2 regions of the Cronobacter sp. 153480017-3 genome follow, and region 1 is predicted to be linked to the other one. Evidence: predicted binding sites of a transcription regulator. Region 1 holds the regulator's gene; the other holds the start of a gene.
The links. Region 1 encodes CRP, which controls carbon source genes, mostly activating them, when cyclic AMP is high. Its sites were predicted from a motif close to ATGTGANNNNNNTCACAT; they were not measured.
Positions count from the first base shown of each region.

Region 2: the regulator CRP is predicted to act here: its motif matches at 2,382-2,399, upstream of ACUW6V_RS10395 (YjcB family protein).

Region 1 covers NZ_JBSEYN010000004.1:45,956-53,274, reverse strand. Annotated here, with positions in the region: gene ACUW6V_RS11050 (putative adenosine monophosphate-protein transferase Fic) at 1-422, shown strand, start outside; gene ACUW6V_RS11045 (aminodeoxychorismate synthase component II) at 453-1,016, shown strand; gene argD (bifunctional acetylornithine/succinyldiaminopimelate transaminase) at 1,103-2,323, shown strand; gene ACUW6V_RS11035 (YccS/YhfK family putative transporter) at 2,324-4,408, opposite strand; gene crp (cAMP-activated global transcriptional regulator CRP) at 4,471-5,103, opposite strand; gene ACUW6V_RS11025 (OsmC family protein) at 5,414-5,821, shown strand; gene ACUW6V_RS11020 (phosphoribulokinase) at 5,866-6,735, opposite strand; gene ACUW6V_RS11015 (YheU family protein) at 6,784-7,002, opposite strand; gene ACUW6V_RS11010 (hydrolase) at 7,003-7,319, opposite strand, start outside.
Region 2 covers NZ_JBSEYN010000003.1:536,923-544,241, reverse strand. Annotated here, with positions in the region: gene ssb1 (single-stranded DNA-binding protein SSB1) at 1-17, shown strand, start outside; gene ACUW6V_RS10405 (GGDEF domain-containing protein) at 367-1,413, shown strand; gene ACUW6V_RS10400 (hypothetical protein) at 1,589-1,933, shown strand; gene ACUW6V_RS10395 (YjcB family protein) at 1,996-2,274, opposite strand; gene ACUW6V_RS10390 (EAL domain-containing protein) at 2,861-4,468, shown strand; gene soxS (superoxide response transcriptional regulator SoxS) at 4,456-4,779, opposite strand; gene soxR (redox-sensitive transcriptional activator SoxR) at 4,866-5,324, shown strand; gene ACUW6V_RS10375 (glutathione S-transferase family protein) at 5,402-6,070, shown strand; gene ghxP (guanine/hypoxanthine transporter GhxP) at 6,384-7,319, shown strand, end outside.

The DNA.
Region 1 (7,319 bases):
CCATTCACCGCCAGCTTTTCCAGGATATCTACGACTGGGCGGGCGAACTGCGTGAAGTGGACATCTATCAGGGTGAAACCCGCTTTGCGCATTTCGAATATCTGGAGACAGAGGGCAACGCGCTGATGCAGGCGCTGGAAGATGAGGACTATCTCATTGGTCTGGAGCCCGAGGCGTTTGTCGCGCGCCTCGCGCACTACTACTGCGAAATCAACGTGCTGCATCCGTTTCGCATCGGCACGGGCCGCGCTCAGCGTGTGTTCTTCGAACAGCTGGCGCTGCATGCGGGCTACAGCCTTGACTGGCGCGGCGTGGAGGTTGAGGCGTGGCGCGCCGCCAACCAGGCGGGCGCGATGGGCGATCTGGCACCGCTTGAGAAAATCTTCGCAAGCGTAGTGAGCGAAGCGCGGGAAAGCGAGTAAACTGACGCGGTTCTTTTTTCCGGAGCCGCCATGTTACTGCTTATCGACAACTACGATTCTTTCACCTGGAACCTGTTTCAGTATTTCAGCGAGCTGGGCGCGGAGGTGGTGGTCAGGCGCAACGATGAACTGACGTGCGACGATATCGAGGCGCTCGCCCCGGCGCGCCTCGTGATCTCTCCCGGCCCCTGTACGCCGAATGAAGCCGGTATTTCACTGGCGGCGATCCGGCGTTTTGCCGGTCGCCTGCCGATCCTCGGCGTTTGCCTCGGGCATCAGGCCATCGGACAGGCCTTCGGCGCGGCCGTGGTGCGAGCCGAAAAGGTTATGCACGGCAAGACCTCGGTAATTTCGCACACCAACAGCGGCGTGTTTGCGGGGCTCAACAACCCGCTGACCGTGACTCGCTATCACTCGCTGATTATCGACCGCGCCACGCTGCCTGCGGAGTTTGAGATAACCGCCTGGACGGACGCGGGCGAGATCATGGGTATTCGTCACCGCCACCTTGCGCTGGAAGGCGTGCAGTTCCACCCGGAAAGCATTCTCAGCGAGCAGGGCCATCAGCTACTGGCGAACTTCCTTTTGCGCTGAATTTTTATTGCCTTTTAGTGATTTTTTATTCATATTTTGTGCTTATCTTTTCATGTGCGATGGCACATTTACTGGATGGGCATGAAATGGCAACTGAAAAAACAGCAATTACGCGCGCCACCTTTGATGACGTGATCCTGCCGATTTATGCACCGGCTGAATTTATCCCGGTGAAAGGCAAGGGCAGCCGCGTGTGGGATCAGCAGGGCAAAGAGTATGTCGATTTCGCGGGCGGTATCGCGGTAACGGCGCTCGGGCACTGCCACCCGCGGCTGGTAGAGGCGCTGAAAGCGCAGGGCGAAACGCTCTGGCATACCAGCAACGTCTTTACCAACGAGCCTGCGCTGCGCCTGGGCCAGAAGCTGGTGGACGCCACCTTCGCCGAGCGCGTGGTGTTTATGAATTCCGGCACCGAAGCCAACGAAACCGCGTTCAAGCTCGCCCGCCACTACGCCATCACCCGCCACAGCCCATACAAAACCAAAATCATCGCGTTTTATAACGCCTTTCACGGACGTTCGCTGTTTACCGTCTCCGTGGGCGGCCAGGCGAAATACTCCGACGGTTTCGGCCCGAAACCGGCTGATATCATTCATGTGCCGTTTAACGATCTTGATGCGGTCAAAGCGGTGATGGACGACCACACCTGCGCGGTCGTGGTCGAGCCGGTGCAGGGCGAGGGCGGTGTGACCGCCGCGACGCCGGCCTTCCTGCACGGCCTGCGCGAGCTGTGTGATGCGCATCAGGTGCTGCTGGTGTTCGATGAAGTGCAGTGCGGCATGGGCCGCAGCGGCAAGCTGTTTGCTTATATGCATTACGGCGTAACGCCCGACATCCTGACCAGCGCCAAAGCGCTCGGCGGCGGCTTCCCGGTTAGCGCGATGCTCACCACTCATGATATCGCCTCGGCGTTTCACGTCGGCTCGCACGGCTCCACTTACGGCGGTAATCCGCTCGCCTGCGCGGTGGCGGGCGAAGCGTTTGATATCATCAACACTCCGGAGGTGCTGGGCGGCGTAGCGCATAAACGCGAGCAGTTCGTACAGCATCTGGCGCAGATTGGCGAGCAGTACGGCTTATTCAGCGATATTCGCGGTATGGGCCTGCTGATCGGTGCCGAGCTGACGCCCGCCTTCCACGGACGCGCGCGCGATCTCCTCTACGCCGCGGCGGCGGAAGGGGTGATGGTGCTGAACGCCGGGCCGGACGTGCTGCGTCTTGCGCCGTCGTTGCTGGTGGAGCGCGCGGATATCGACGAAGGCATGGCCCGCTTTGCGCGCGCCGTCGCGCGCGTGGTCAACGGCTAATCATGGTGACTGGCTCAGGCGTCGTCTGAGCCAGATCCCGTGATGCGGGCGCTGACGCCACGCCACGGAAGAGATGGTATGCATGGTGCGCAGGTGATCGAGAATGCGCAGCAGATGATGTTCCATCACGCCCGGTGCCCCTTCCGGTAAGACGTCTTCGCCCTCCAGTACCGCCTCGTTTTGCGTATCGCCCGGCGCGTCATGCTCAAGCCGCTGCTGGCAGCGCTGTAGCGCAATCTCACACGCCTGTAAGTAGCGCGCTGCGGTTTCTGGCGGCAGCGCGGTTTGCTCGCGCGCCATCGTCGTTATCGCGTTGATGTGCTCGACAATAAACTGGCTGTGCGTCACCCACAGGCGCATATCCTCCAGATAACGGCTGTTAAAGCCGGGCTCCTGCATAGCCTGATTGAGCGAGTTATAGAGCGCGTTATGCGCCTGGTTGACCTGCATACGCTGCCAGGCGAGCGGGCCGGGTTGCGGGTCGCCGCTCAGGATCAGGCGCAGCGCCTCCTGGTCTGCCTCCAGCGCGTCATGCGCGTTCTGGCGCAGCAGGCCGCTTTGCCACTGGGGCCAGAGCCAGACCATGCCGCCGAACGCGATAAGACAGCCGGACAGGGTGTCTATCAGGCGCGCCACGATGTACTGCTCGCCGTTGAGCGTCAGGATTTGCAGCGAATAGACCGCCGTGACGGTAAAGCCAATCATCGCCCAGCCGTAGTGTCGCCGGATTATCAGATAACTGATTAACGTCACTAGCAGCATGCCGAGCAGGGTATAGCCCTGCGGCACTTTCAGGTGCAGCGTGATGCCCGCGATAATCAGCCCCGCCAGCGTGCCGCCCGCCCGGTGCAGGATACGCACGCGCGTCGCGCCATAGCCGTTTTGGGTGACGAACAGCACCGTCATCAGGATCCAGTACGGCTTCGGCAACTGGAAGGCGCTCCCTAACAACCCCGCCGCCGCCAGCATCACGCCCAGACGCGCGGCGGTGCGCAGCGCGGCGGATTTCAGCGACAAATAGCTTTTCAGCGCCCGCAGCAGCGGCAGGCGGCGCTTACCGCTGTCCATCAGGTCACGGGCGTAGAGCGGGCGCTGGGTGCGCAGCACGCGTGCGATGCGGCTGAAATGGTATTCGCAGAACTGGCCAACCGGGTTATCCGGGTGCTGGCGGGCGATTTTCGCCAGCGCCTCGACCTGCTTATCCATCGAGAAGCGGTGCGAATAGCGGTGGTAGAGAATGTCGTCAGAGAGCGTGCGCAGCCGCGTGGCGACGGTCTGCGCCGTCCAGCGCAACACCGCTTCGGCGTGGCTGCGCTCCACCAGTTTTTGCACTTCGCCGGGCTGATGCAGCGACACCGAGATGTGCTCCTGGAGATCCAGCGCCACCTGAAACGTGCGCAGCAGGCGCTTGTAACCGTTCTGCTTAGTGGCGGAAAGCATCTGCAACTGCTGATAGCACTGGCTTATTTGATCCACCACTTTTTGCTGATGCACCAGCAGCGGCGGCAGCGCCTGTTCCGGCTCGGTGTGGCGCGTCAGCAGGCTGTATTTGGCTTCGCAGTAGTCGGCGAGGCTTTTATAAATCAGGCTTAACGATTCACGCAGCGGCTGCTCGCGCCACAGCCAGAACCAGAAACCGTTAAACGCGCCATACCAGAGCGTGCCGAGCACATAGAGCAGCATAGGCTGCCAGATGGGCATATTGCCGGCGAGGCTTAACGTAAAGATGGCCGCGATGAGCGAGGCGGGCAACAGACGCGCATGCAGCGGGCTGATTTCCGCCGTCACGCCAAGCAGCAGCGCCAGCATCAGCAGAATGAGCGGCAGCGGCACAGACTGCAGCAGCAACAGCTGCACCGCCAGACTGCTCAGCGCAAACAGCGATGCGCCGATGATCAAGCGTTTAAAAAAGCGTTTGTGCGGGGTATCGAGACCGGCAATGTTGCAGCAGGCGGGAACGAGCGAGAACAGCAACCCTTGTTGAAGATGGCCCAGCATCAACCCGACCGCCACCGGCAGGCTTAAGATGAGCGTTTGCCGTAAAGCGTAATTAATTTCAGGGTGATAGATAAGACGACGCCACATAGGGGAGAAGTATAGATACAAAAACGGCGTGTTACCGAAGCGACACGCCGTTTTTTGCTTTTTTAGCGGGTTCCGTAAACCACGATGGTTTTGCCGTGGGCGGATATCAAGTTTTGATCTTCGAGCATTTTCAGAATGCGGCCAACGGTTTCGCGGGAGCAGCCGACGATCTGGCCGATTTCCTGACGCGTGATTTTGATCTGCATCCCGTCCGGATGGGTCATCGCGTCCGGCTGTTTCGCCAGATTCAGCAGGGTCTGCGCGATGCGGCCAGTCACGTCGAGGAAGGCGAGGTTGCCCACTTTCTCAGAGGTAACTTGCAGGCGGCGAGCCATCTGCGAGGAGAGACGCATCAGAATATCCGGGTTAACCTGGATCAGCTGACGGAATTTTTTGTAGGAGATTTCAGCCACTTCACAGGCAGTTTTAGCGCGAACCCAGGCGCTGCGTTCCTGACCTTCCTCGAACAAACCCAGTTCGCCGATGAAGTCACCCTGATTCAGGTACGAGAGGATCATCTCCTTGCCCTCTTCATCTTTGATCAGCACTGCCACTGAGCCTTTAACGATGTAATACAGCGTCTCCGCTTTTTCACCCTGGTGAATCAGCGTGCTCTTAGATGGATACTTATGAATGTGGCAATGTGACAAGAACCATTCAAGAGTCGGGTCTGTTTGCGGTTTGCCAAGCACCATGCGCGGTTATCCTCTGTTTTAAACTGGCTCCAAAGACAGGGCGCGTAACCCCTGTCTGGCTTTGCATTCATCATCTTCCCGAGTCCTGGGAAGTTGGCTGTCCGTGGACGTCGCAGCCGATAAATTATCTTCTCCTCTGCATACATGCGTAACATCAATGTATCGCCGCTGCATCCAGACTGTTTTAGCATAGCTTTTCTCAGGTGTCTCCTGTTGTCTCGTTTCAGCTTGACGCAGGTCGCCCTTCCATTGCCTCTGACGTCGCGCGCGCGTAATCTGTCAGAAAAATGAATAGCCTGGAGTGATTAACATGCATGCACGAGTGAAATGGGTGGAAGGGTTAACCTTCCTGGGCGAGTCCGCCTCCGGGCATCAGATCCTGATGGACGGCAACTCTGGCGACAAAGCGCCGAGCCCGATGGAAATGGTTTTGATGGCCGCAGGTGGCTGCAGCGCGATTGATGTTGTCTCTATTCTGCAAAAAGGTCGTCACGACGTGACCGACTGCGAAGTGAAGCTGACGTCAGAGCGTCGCGAAGAAGCGCCGCGTCTGTTTACGCATATCAATCTGCATTTTGTGGTGACGGGCAAAGCCCTGAAAGACGCGGCAGTGTCGCGCGCGGTGGATCTGTCGGCAGAGAAGTATTGCTCAGTGGCGCTGATGCTCGGCAAAGGGGTCAATATCACCCATTCGTATGAAGTGATTGAAGCGTCATGAGATGACGGACGGCCCGGCAGGCGCAGCGCCACCGGGCATCGCCGTCACGCTATCTGTTTTCCTTCCATCAGCCGCTGCACCAGCGGCAGCATAATAAGCTCCATCGCGAGCCCCATCTTCCCGCCCGGCACCACCAGCGTATTGATATGTGAGATAAACGAGCCCTGCAGCATCGCCAAAAGCCACGGATAATCGATGTTATCCAGATTGCGGAAGTGAATGACCACGAAGCTTTCATCAAGCGACGGAATGCCTTTCGCGGCGAACGGATTGGAGGTGTCCACCGTCGGCACGCGCTGGAAGTTAATATGGGTGCGTGAGAACTGCGGCGTGATGTAGTTAATGTAATCTTCCATCGAGCGCACCACGGAATCCATCACCGCCTCGCGCGAGTGGCCGCGCTCGCTGGTATCGCGGATGAGCTTCTGTATCCACTCCAGGTTGACGATAGGCACCACGCCCACCAGCAGATCGACATGCTTCGCCACGTCATGCTGCGGCGTCACCACGCCACCGTGCAGCCCTTCGTAAAACAGCACGTCCGTCGGCTCCGGCAGCGGCTGCCACGGCGTAAACGTGCCGGGCACCTGATTCCACGGCACCGCTTCGTCATAGGTGTGCAGATATTTACGCGACTGTCCTTTGCCGGTCAGCCCGTACTCCACAAAGGTTTGCTCCAGCAGGCCGAAATCGTTCGCCTCCGGGCCGAAGTAACTGATATGGCGGCCAAGATCGCGCGCTTTGCGAATAGCCATGTCCATTTCCGGGCGCGTGTAGCGGTGAAAGCTGTCGCCTTCCACTTCGGCGGCACGGAGATTCAGCTGGGCGAAAATTTTACGAAACGCGAGGCTGGTGGTGGTGGTTCCCGCGCCGCTGGAGCCTGTGACGGCGATAACCGGATGTTTGGCAGACATAGCGAGACAACTCCCTGAAGCGGCGGGGCAAGGCTCCGCCTGGCAACGTTAACCGCGAAACTGCGAACGCGGCATGATATTGACCGTTTCGTGCAGCTCAGACCACACCAGAACGGCTTCGCCACTTTGCAACTGACGCCGCACGTCGGCGACCTTTTGCTCAAGCGAGCGTTCATGTTCACCATAATCGGTGCCTTCGCGCAAGACGAAGGCTTCAATCAGGCGCTCCAGGGTGTCGGGCGCGATCTCTTGCCAGGGAATGATCATTTATCGGTCCAGATAAGACGTTAACCAGTCAGGAATGCGCTGTTCCAGCCACATTTTGGGCTGACGCAGCGTGCCGCCGACAAAGCCCACGTGACCGCCATGCTCTGTCAGTTGATATTCAATATTAGCAGGCAGCGTGGTGGTGTCGGGGATCACGTGATGATCCATAAACGGGTCGTCTTTGGCGTGGATAATCAGCGTCGGACGGGTGATGCTGGCGAGGCGCGGCATCGCGCTGCACTGGCGATAGTAATCGACGGCATCGCTAAAGCCGTGAATTTTCGACGTGATCAAATCATCGAAATCGCGGATGCGGC
Region 2 (7,319 bases), on a different contig from region 1:
ACGATATCCCGTTCTGATAGCGCGGCGTTCTGCACGGAAGGCCTCTCTTCAGAAAGTGTTGAAAAGCTCTGCTCCGGCAGGGCTTTTTCTTTATGGTTTTCGGCTGAGGCTGTTGAGTGCTTCGGGCCGATTCCCGCCAGGCACAGTTGTTTGTATCGTTAAGCACAATGCACCTCTTACTGACGATTAACGGCACCCCATTTTTCTCTGCTGGCACGATTAAACCGCCGACAAATGAAGGGCATGACGCTTTTCCGCGATGCGGCGCTAAATCTCGCCGCCGGAATGCCGATATAGGTTGCATGAAGTCTTCATACGTTCCGTACGTTTTCGGCAGGGATGATGCCCCACAGTGCAGGTTAGCCCATGTCAGAAAGAGATCGCGACCAACTCCTTAGCCAGGCGACCGACCAGTACTGGCAACACATTATTCCGATCGTCTGGCTGGCGTTGCTGATTCATGTCGGGCTGATTTTCCTGTTTCTGTCGATGAGTATTCCGACGCTCGCCATTTTTAATATTTTCAGCGTGATGGTTTATATCCACTGCCTGAATGAAATAGAGCATTACCGGTATCTGTATGTCGGTACGCTGATGAGCGTGGAAATTCTGGCGCATGCCGTTGCCACTACGGCGTTGCTGGGCTGGGAGAGTAATTTTTACCTGTTTGTTTTTTCGCTGATCCCCATCGTGTCGTTCAGCTTTCAGCAGGTGCCGGTGCGGCGCGCGCTGTTCCTGGCCGCGATCGCGGTGCTTGGCACGGTGGGTTACGCGCTGCGACATCACACCGGTACGGCGTCCGGGTTAAGCCCGTCAGTGCTGAACGGCATCGGCATTGCGAATGCCGTGATGGCGATTGGGCTGTTAACGTACACCACGCTACGTTCGGTCGAATTCACCCACACGATGAAATTCGATCTCTTTAATACGGCGAGCCGCGACAGCCTGACGAACCTCTATACCCGGCGTCACTTTATGCATCAGGTTTCGCTGCTCGATAAACAGGTGGGCAGTCATAACGTAACGCTGTTGCTGCTGGATATCGATCATTTCAAGGCCATTAATGACAGTTGCGGTCACAGCTATGGCGACATGATTTTGCAGCGCATCGCGCGGGCGATTACCGACAACGTGCGCGAAAGCGACATCGTGGCGCGCTGGGGCGGTGAAGAGTTTCTGGTAATGATGCCGGATACATCACTGGCAGATGCCAGACGTGTGGCGGAGCGGCTGCTGACGCGCATTCAGGAGTGGGTTGGCCAGACGGATAAAAATCCGCGAGAAGTCACCGCGACGCTTGCGATCAGCGCTTTCGGCAAAGATGAAGAGTTTGAAAAAGCGCTCAATCGCGCTGACAAAATGTTGTACGCCGGTAAGCAACAGGGGAGAAATCGTCTGGTTATCGCTGATTAACTTGCTGATTTAAAAATTAAAAAAAGCCAAAGATAACCCCGGGATACTCCTTAGTTAGCATTTTCCCGGTGGGGGTGAAGTGCCATGCTCTGCGATTCCTTCCTGTGCGACGGCGTTTATTGACGAGCCCGCCAGTTGCCGCCCGCAGGTGAATTTCACACAGGGAATGCAAGCGATGACACAGGAACCGAATCCGTTTACCGCCGCCTGGAGCCGTAACGGCAATCTGCTCTGCCACGGTCACTGGATTATTACGTTTGAAGAACGCCCGGTGACGTTGCCGCAACACTGGCAGGATAAGGCGATGAACACCTGGGGGATCTACTCGATTATCGATCCCGAGGACGAAACGTTCGCCGACGGGCTGGAAGAAGAGGAGTGGATTGTCGAGAACGTCGAGTGGCTGACCGACTGGTTTTTCGATAACCATATTCCGCTGGAGGAGCGTTATTACCGCGCCTTCTGGCGGGCTATCAATAAAGCGGACTGGCGCTGTACCAGTTGCGCCGGTTGTATGTAAGGGCCTGGCAGAAAATAAAAAAGCCCCTGATGCAGGGGCTTAAATGAAAGACGGTGAGGTTATCAGGTCACGACCATCGGCCATTCTGGCGGCGTGTGGCTCATCACTTCCACCATTACGTCTTTCATATTGTGCCAGATGGCGTGGAAGTCGATGCTGACGCCGAGCAGGCCCGTCGCGAAGACGCAGGACGCGGCGATACCCAGCCCGCTGCTGATCACCGCCAGCGCCTGGTAGTCGGATTTGCGAAACTGAATATTAAGCGTGCTGGCAAGAAACATTAAAACCGCACCCAGAAGTTGCCAGCGCATCAGTACCATGCTGGCGGTAAGCGTAGCCATGAAACCAGTCCTCAAAAAGCGTTCTGCCGCGCGGTGGCCGGAACGCGGCAGGCCTGGCGCGGCGCTAAAATTTAACGTGACGGCAAGCATGTAAACTTGCACACTAAGTGTGAACTGTATCACATTTGTTGTTTTATTCGCCAGTCTGGCGGGCGCGCTTTGGTGAAAAAAAGCGCACGATCCATGAGATCGCCGGCAACCGTTCGCAATAAAAAATGGTCGAAAAGAAAGCAGTGAAAAAATCCCACAACGGATTTTACTAATGCATAAATTTTCATTTCGACACAAAAAAAACGCCGCCCGTACATTTTTTCGGCAGCTTTGATTAATTTAACTTAAAACGCTTTCTGAAGTGGTTGATGAATTTTTAGCACGGTTATCAACGCGGATATTTCACTTAAGAAAAATTAAATAGCCATTCCCTATTTTCCTTATGGCAAATTTTAATGTTTCGCGTGAAATATTGGATGGATAACTGGAAATGGCTATTGCCAATGCGTGCTGATTGATGCAACGTAAACACCTGTTTGCGATGTGTCTCATCAGGCGATTAATGTGACACAGAAAGCAGGGATATGAGGCCATAATGAATTTCAGGGCACGACGTCAGGCGTTGCGAATCTCAGGCATAATCATGGTGGTCCTACTGCCTGTGATGCTTGCGCTTTGGGTCGCCCATCATCGCGCGGTCAACGAGACGCGGGCGCACCTGGATACCTTCGCACAACTGGTCCTCAACCGTACCGAGCTGGTATTAAGCCATGTCGATGAAGCCCGTAATGAAGCCGAAAAATATCAGGGCGAAATATGCTCCTCTGCGCATCAGCGTAATATGCTGGATATTTCACGCGGGCAAATTTATATCGAAGATCTCATTTACGCCCAGGGTGATGAACTATTATGTTCCCCTCTGTTCGATCAGCCTTTTATTCTCTCGCCTGCGAATTACACGCGCTCGCCGGATATCGCCATTTATTATTATCGTGACACGCCATTCTTTTCCGGTCACAAAATGGTTTATTTGCGTAAAGGGAATTATGTCGCGGTGGTTAACCCGCTCTCCTTTAGCGAAATATTATCTAATGATGACACTATCACTTATGGCGTGTATGACACCGTCACCCGGGAGTTTTTTTCGGTAAGTGACAAAGCCGACGCCCGTGCGCTCGCGCCTTTTGCGCGTTCACAGAATACGGATTTCCAGAAAGATGGCCGTTTCTGGTCGATAGTGCTTTCTGGTAAGCGCCCGATTGCCGTCGCCGTTTCCACCAGCGACGCCTGGTTCTGGCAGGCGTGGCGGCATCAGATGTCGGTCATGCTGCCCCTTGGACTTATCATGGGCGGTTTGCTGGTTTTTCTCGGCTCGCGCACCCGTCACCGTTTTAACTCGCCGAGCCGCCAGCTTCAGCGCGCGTTGCATAAACGCGCGCTGCGCCTGCATTACCAGCCGATTATGGATATCAAGCACGGCATGTGCGTCGGTGCGGAAGCGCTGCTGCGCTGGCCCGGCTACAACGGTCAGGTGATGAGCCCGGCGGAGTTTATCCCGCTGGCCGAAAAAACCGGGATGATCGCGCAGGTTACGGATTATGTGGTGGAAGAGTTATTTAATGACTTAGGCCATTTCCTGGCGACCCACCCGCAGATTTATATTTCTATTAACCTTTCGGCATCCGATTTCCATTCGTCGCGCCTGATAGCGTTAATCGAAGGGAAAAATAACCAGCACGGCGTACGCGCGCAGCAAATCAAGATTGAAGTGACTGAGCGGGGCTTTATTGACGTGCCGCGCACCACCCCGGTTATTCAGGCGTTTCGCCAGTCAGGGTTTGAGATTGCGATTGACGATTTCGGCACCGGATATTCCAACCTTCATAATCTCTATTCGCTGAACGTCGATATTCTGAAAATTGATAAGTCGTTTATCGATACCTTAACCACCAATAGCACCAGCCATCTGATTGCAGAGCATATTATCGATATGGCCCAGAGCCTGCGGCTGAAAATTATCGCCGAGGGCGTGGAAACCGCCGAACAGGTGGGCTGGCTGTTAAAGCGTGGAGTGCAATATTGTCAGGGGTGGCATTTCTCAAAAGCGCTACCGCGTCAGGAGTTTGTCGCCTGGCTGCAACAGGATGACGCCCGGGCGATGCCGGGCTGGCAGAACTGCGCCGTTAATCGTCAGGCGCTCTGACGATAATCGCTCGGCGTGCGGTCGAACTGACGGCGGAATATCCGCGAAAACGTCTGTTGCGACACATAGCCATAATCCATCGCAATATCAAAAATCGGTCGCCGGGTCGTACGCAACTCCTGCGCCGCCAGTTGCAAACGCCGCTTGCGAATATACTCACCCAGCGTCTGATGCATGACAGTGCGAAACATCCGCTGTAAATACCATTTCGAATAGCCCGACTTCTTTGCCACCACATCGATATTCAGTGGCTGGTCAATATGCTCATCAATCCATTGCGTCAGTGCGTGGATAATTTCCTGATGTGACATAAGCCGTCCTCTTCCTCTGTTTTGGGTTAGCCGTTCTTCTGGTCGGCGAGTATAATTCCTCAAGTTAACTTGAGGTAAAGCCCCCGATGGAAAAGAAAGCACCCAGAATCAAATCGCTGCTGACGCCGGGCGAAGTCGCGAAGCGCAGCGGTGTTGCCGTCTCCGCGCTGCACTTCTATGAAAGCAAAGGGTTGATTAAAAGCACCCGCAACAGCGGCAACCAGCGGCGTTACCGGCGCGACGTGCTGCGTCAGGTGGCGATCATTAAAATCGCCCAGCGTATCGGCATTCCGCTGGCGACGATTGGCGAGGCTATCGGCGTGCTGCCTGAAGGGCATAACCTGAGCCCGAAGGCCTGGAAGCAGCTCTCCACGCAGTGGCGCGAGGAGCTGGACCGGCGTATTAAAACGCTGACCGCGCTGCGTGACGATCTGGATGGCTGCATTGGCTGTGGTTGCCTGTCGCACCGCGATTGCCCGCTGCGTAACCCCGAAGACCGTCTGGGCGCGCAGGGCAGCGGGGCACGTCTGCTGGAGGACGAATAAGCGGCGCGCAAACAAATTCGGTGCGCCGCCGGTGGATTCTCTATAGTTAATGCAATGAAAAGCGAAAGGAAAACGCCATGCTGACGGTCCACCATCTGAATAACTCCCGCTCGCAGCGCATTCTTTTTGCGCTTGAAGAGCTTGGTAAGCCTTATGAACTGGTGCGCTACCAGCGCGAGCCCACTATGCTTGCGCCACCTGCGCTTAAGAAAGTGCATCCGCTCGGTAAGTCGCCGGTGCTGGAGGATAACGGCCAGAAAATTATCGAATCCGGCGCGATTCTGGAATATCTCCAGGAGACCTATGACACTGAACAACGCCTGAAGCCGCAGAGTGCGGAGGAGAAAATCCAGTACCGTATCTGGCTGCATTACGCCGAAGGCTCCCTGATGCCGCTGCTGTTGATGAAGCTGGTGTTTGGCAGTCTCGGGAAAAAGCCCGTTCCGTTCGGGCTTCGCACCCTCGGCAAAGCGCTCGGGCAGGGCGTTCAGAAAGCCTGGCTTAATAAGCAGCTCGCCACCCACACCCGCTTTATGGAAGATCACCTGACGCAGCATCCGTGGTTTGCCGGACAGACGTTCAGCATGGCGGATATTCAGATGAGCTTCCCGGTGATCGCCCTGCTGGCGCGCAGCGATTCCGGCGAGTTCCGCCAGCTACGTGCCTGGCTGACTAATCTTCAGGCTCGCCCGGCCTGGCAGCGCGCTATCGAAAAAGGCGGCCCGCTGGCAATCCCCGGCAGCTAATCGTTATGGCCTTCCTCTGAAGGCCCTATTTTGCGCATCAACGATATCGTTTGCGCAGCCTGCGCTGAATTATTCATCAGCCAGCGCAACTTTTTGCCAAAAGGCTTAAAGTTCTGTTGAAAATCCCCGTCCTAAGGCTGGATAATCGTTTGCCTTAAAATTTTGCCGTTTTTTGCGCGTGGAGTTAAACGTTTGCTTTTTGTGGCCCCTCCAAAACCACAAACAGAACGCAGGGAGTTAACGTTTGATCCGCAGCGGGTTGTTTGCCACGCGCGAGCTTTAAAAACTCACACTTTTCAGGGGATGTCTCATTATGTCTACGCCTTCTGCGCGTAACGGCGGTTCACTCGACGCCTTTTTTAAAATTTCCGCGCGCGGCAGTAACGTGCGTCAGGAGATTGTTGCCGGTCTCACCACGTTTCTCGCGATGGTCTATTCAGTGATCGTCGTGCCGGGCATGCTCGGCAAAGCCGGTTTCCCGCCTGCCGCCGTGTTTGTCGCCACTTGTCTGGTGGCAGGCGTTGGCTCCATCGTGATGGGGCTGTGGGCGAATTTGCCGCTGGCGATTGGTTGCGCCATCTCGCTGACCGCCTTTACCGCGTTCAGCCTGGTGCTCGGGCAGCACATCAGCGTACCGGTCGCACTCGGCGCGGTCTTCCTGATGGGCGTGCTGTTTACCGTGATTTCCGCAACCGGCATTCGTAGCTGGATCCTGCGTAACCTGCCGCAGGGCGTGGCGCACGGCACCGGCATTGGTATCGGTCTGTTCCTGCTGCTGATTGCCGCGAACGGCGTGGGCCTGGTCATTAAGAACCCGCTCGACGGCTTGCCGGTGGCGCTCGGCCATTTCGCGAGTTTCCCGGTGATCATGTCGCTGATTGGCCTTGCAGTCATTATCGGCCTTGAGAAACTCAAAGTGCCGGGCGGCATTCTGCTGACCATCATCGGTATTTCGATTGTCGGCCTGATTTTCGACCCGACGGTGAAATTCACCGGCCTGTTCGCCATGCCGTCGCTGAGCGATGAGAAGGGCAATTCGCTGATTGGCAGCCTGGATATCATGGGCGCGCTCGATCCTGTGGTGATTCCGAGCGTGCTGGCGCTGGTGATGACCGCCGTGTTTGACGCCACCGGCACCATTCGCGCGGTCGCGGGCCAGGCGAATCTGCTGGATAAAGACGGTCAGATCATCGACGGCGGCAAAGCGCTGACCACCGATTCCCTCTCCAGCGTCTTCTCAGGCCTGGTG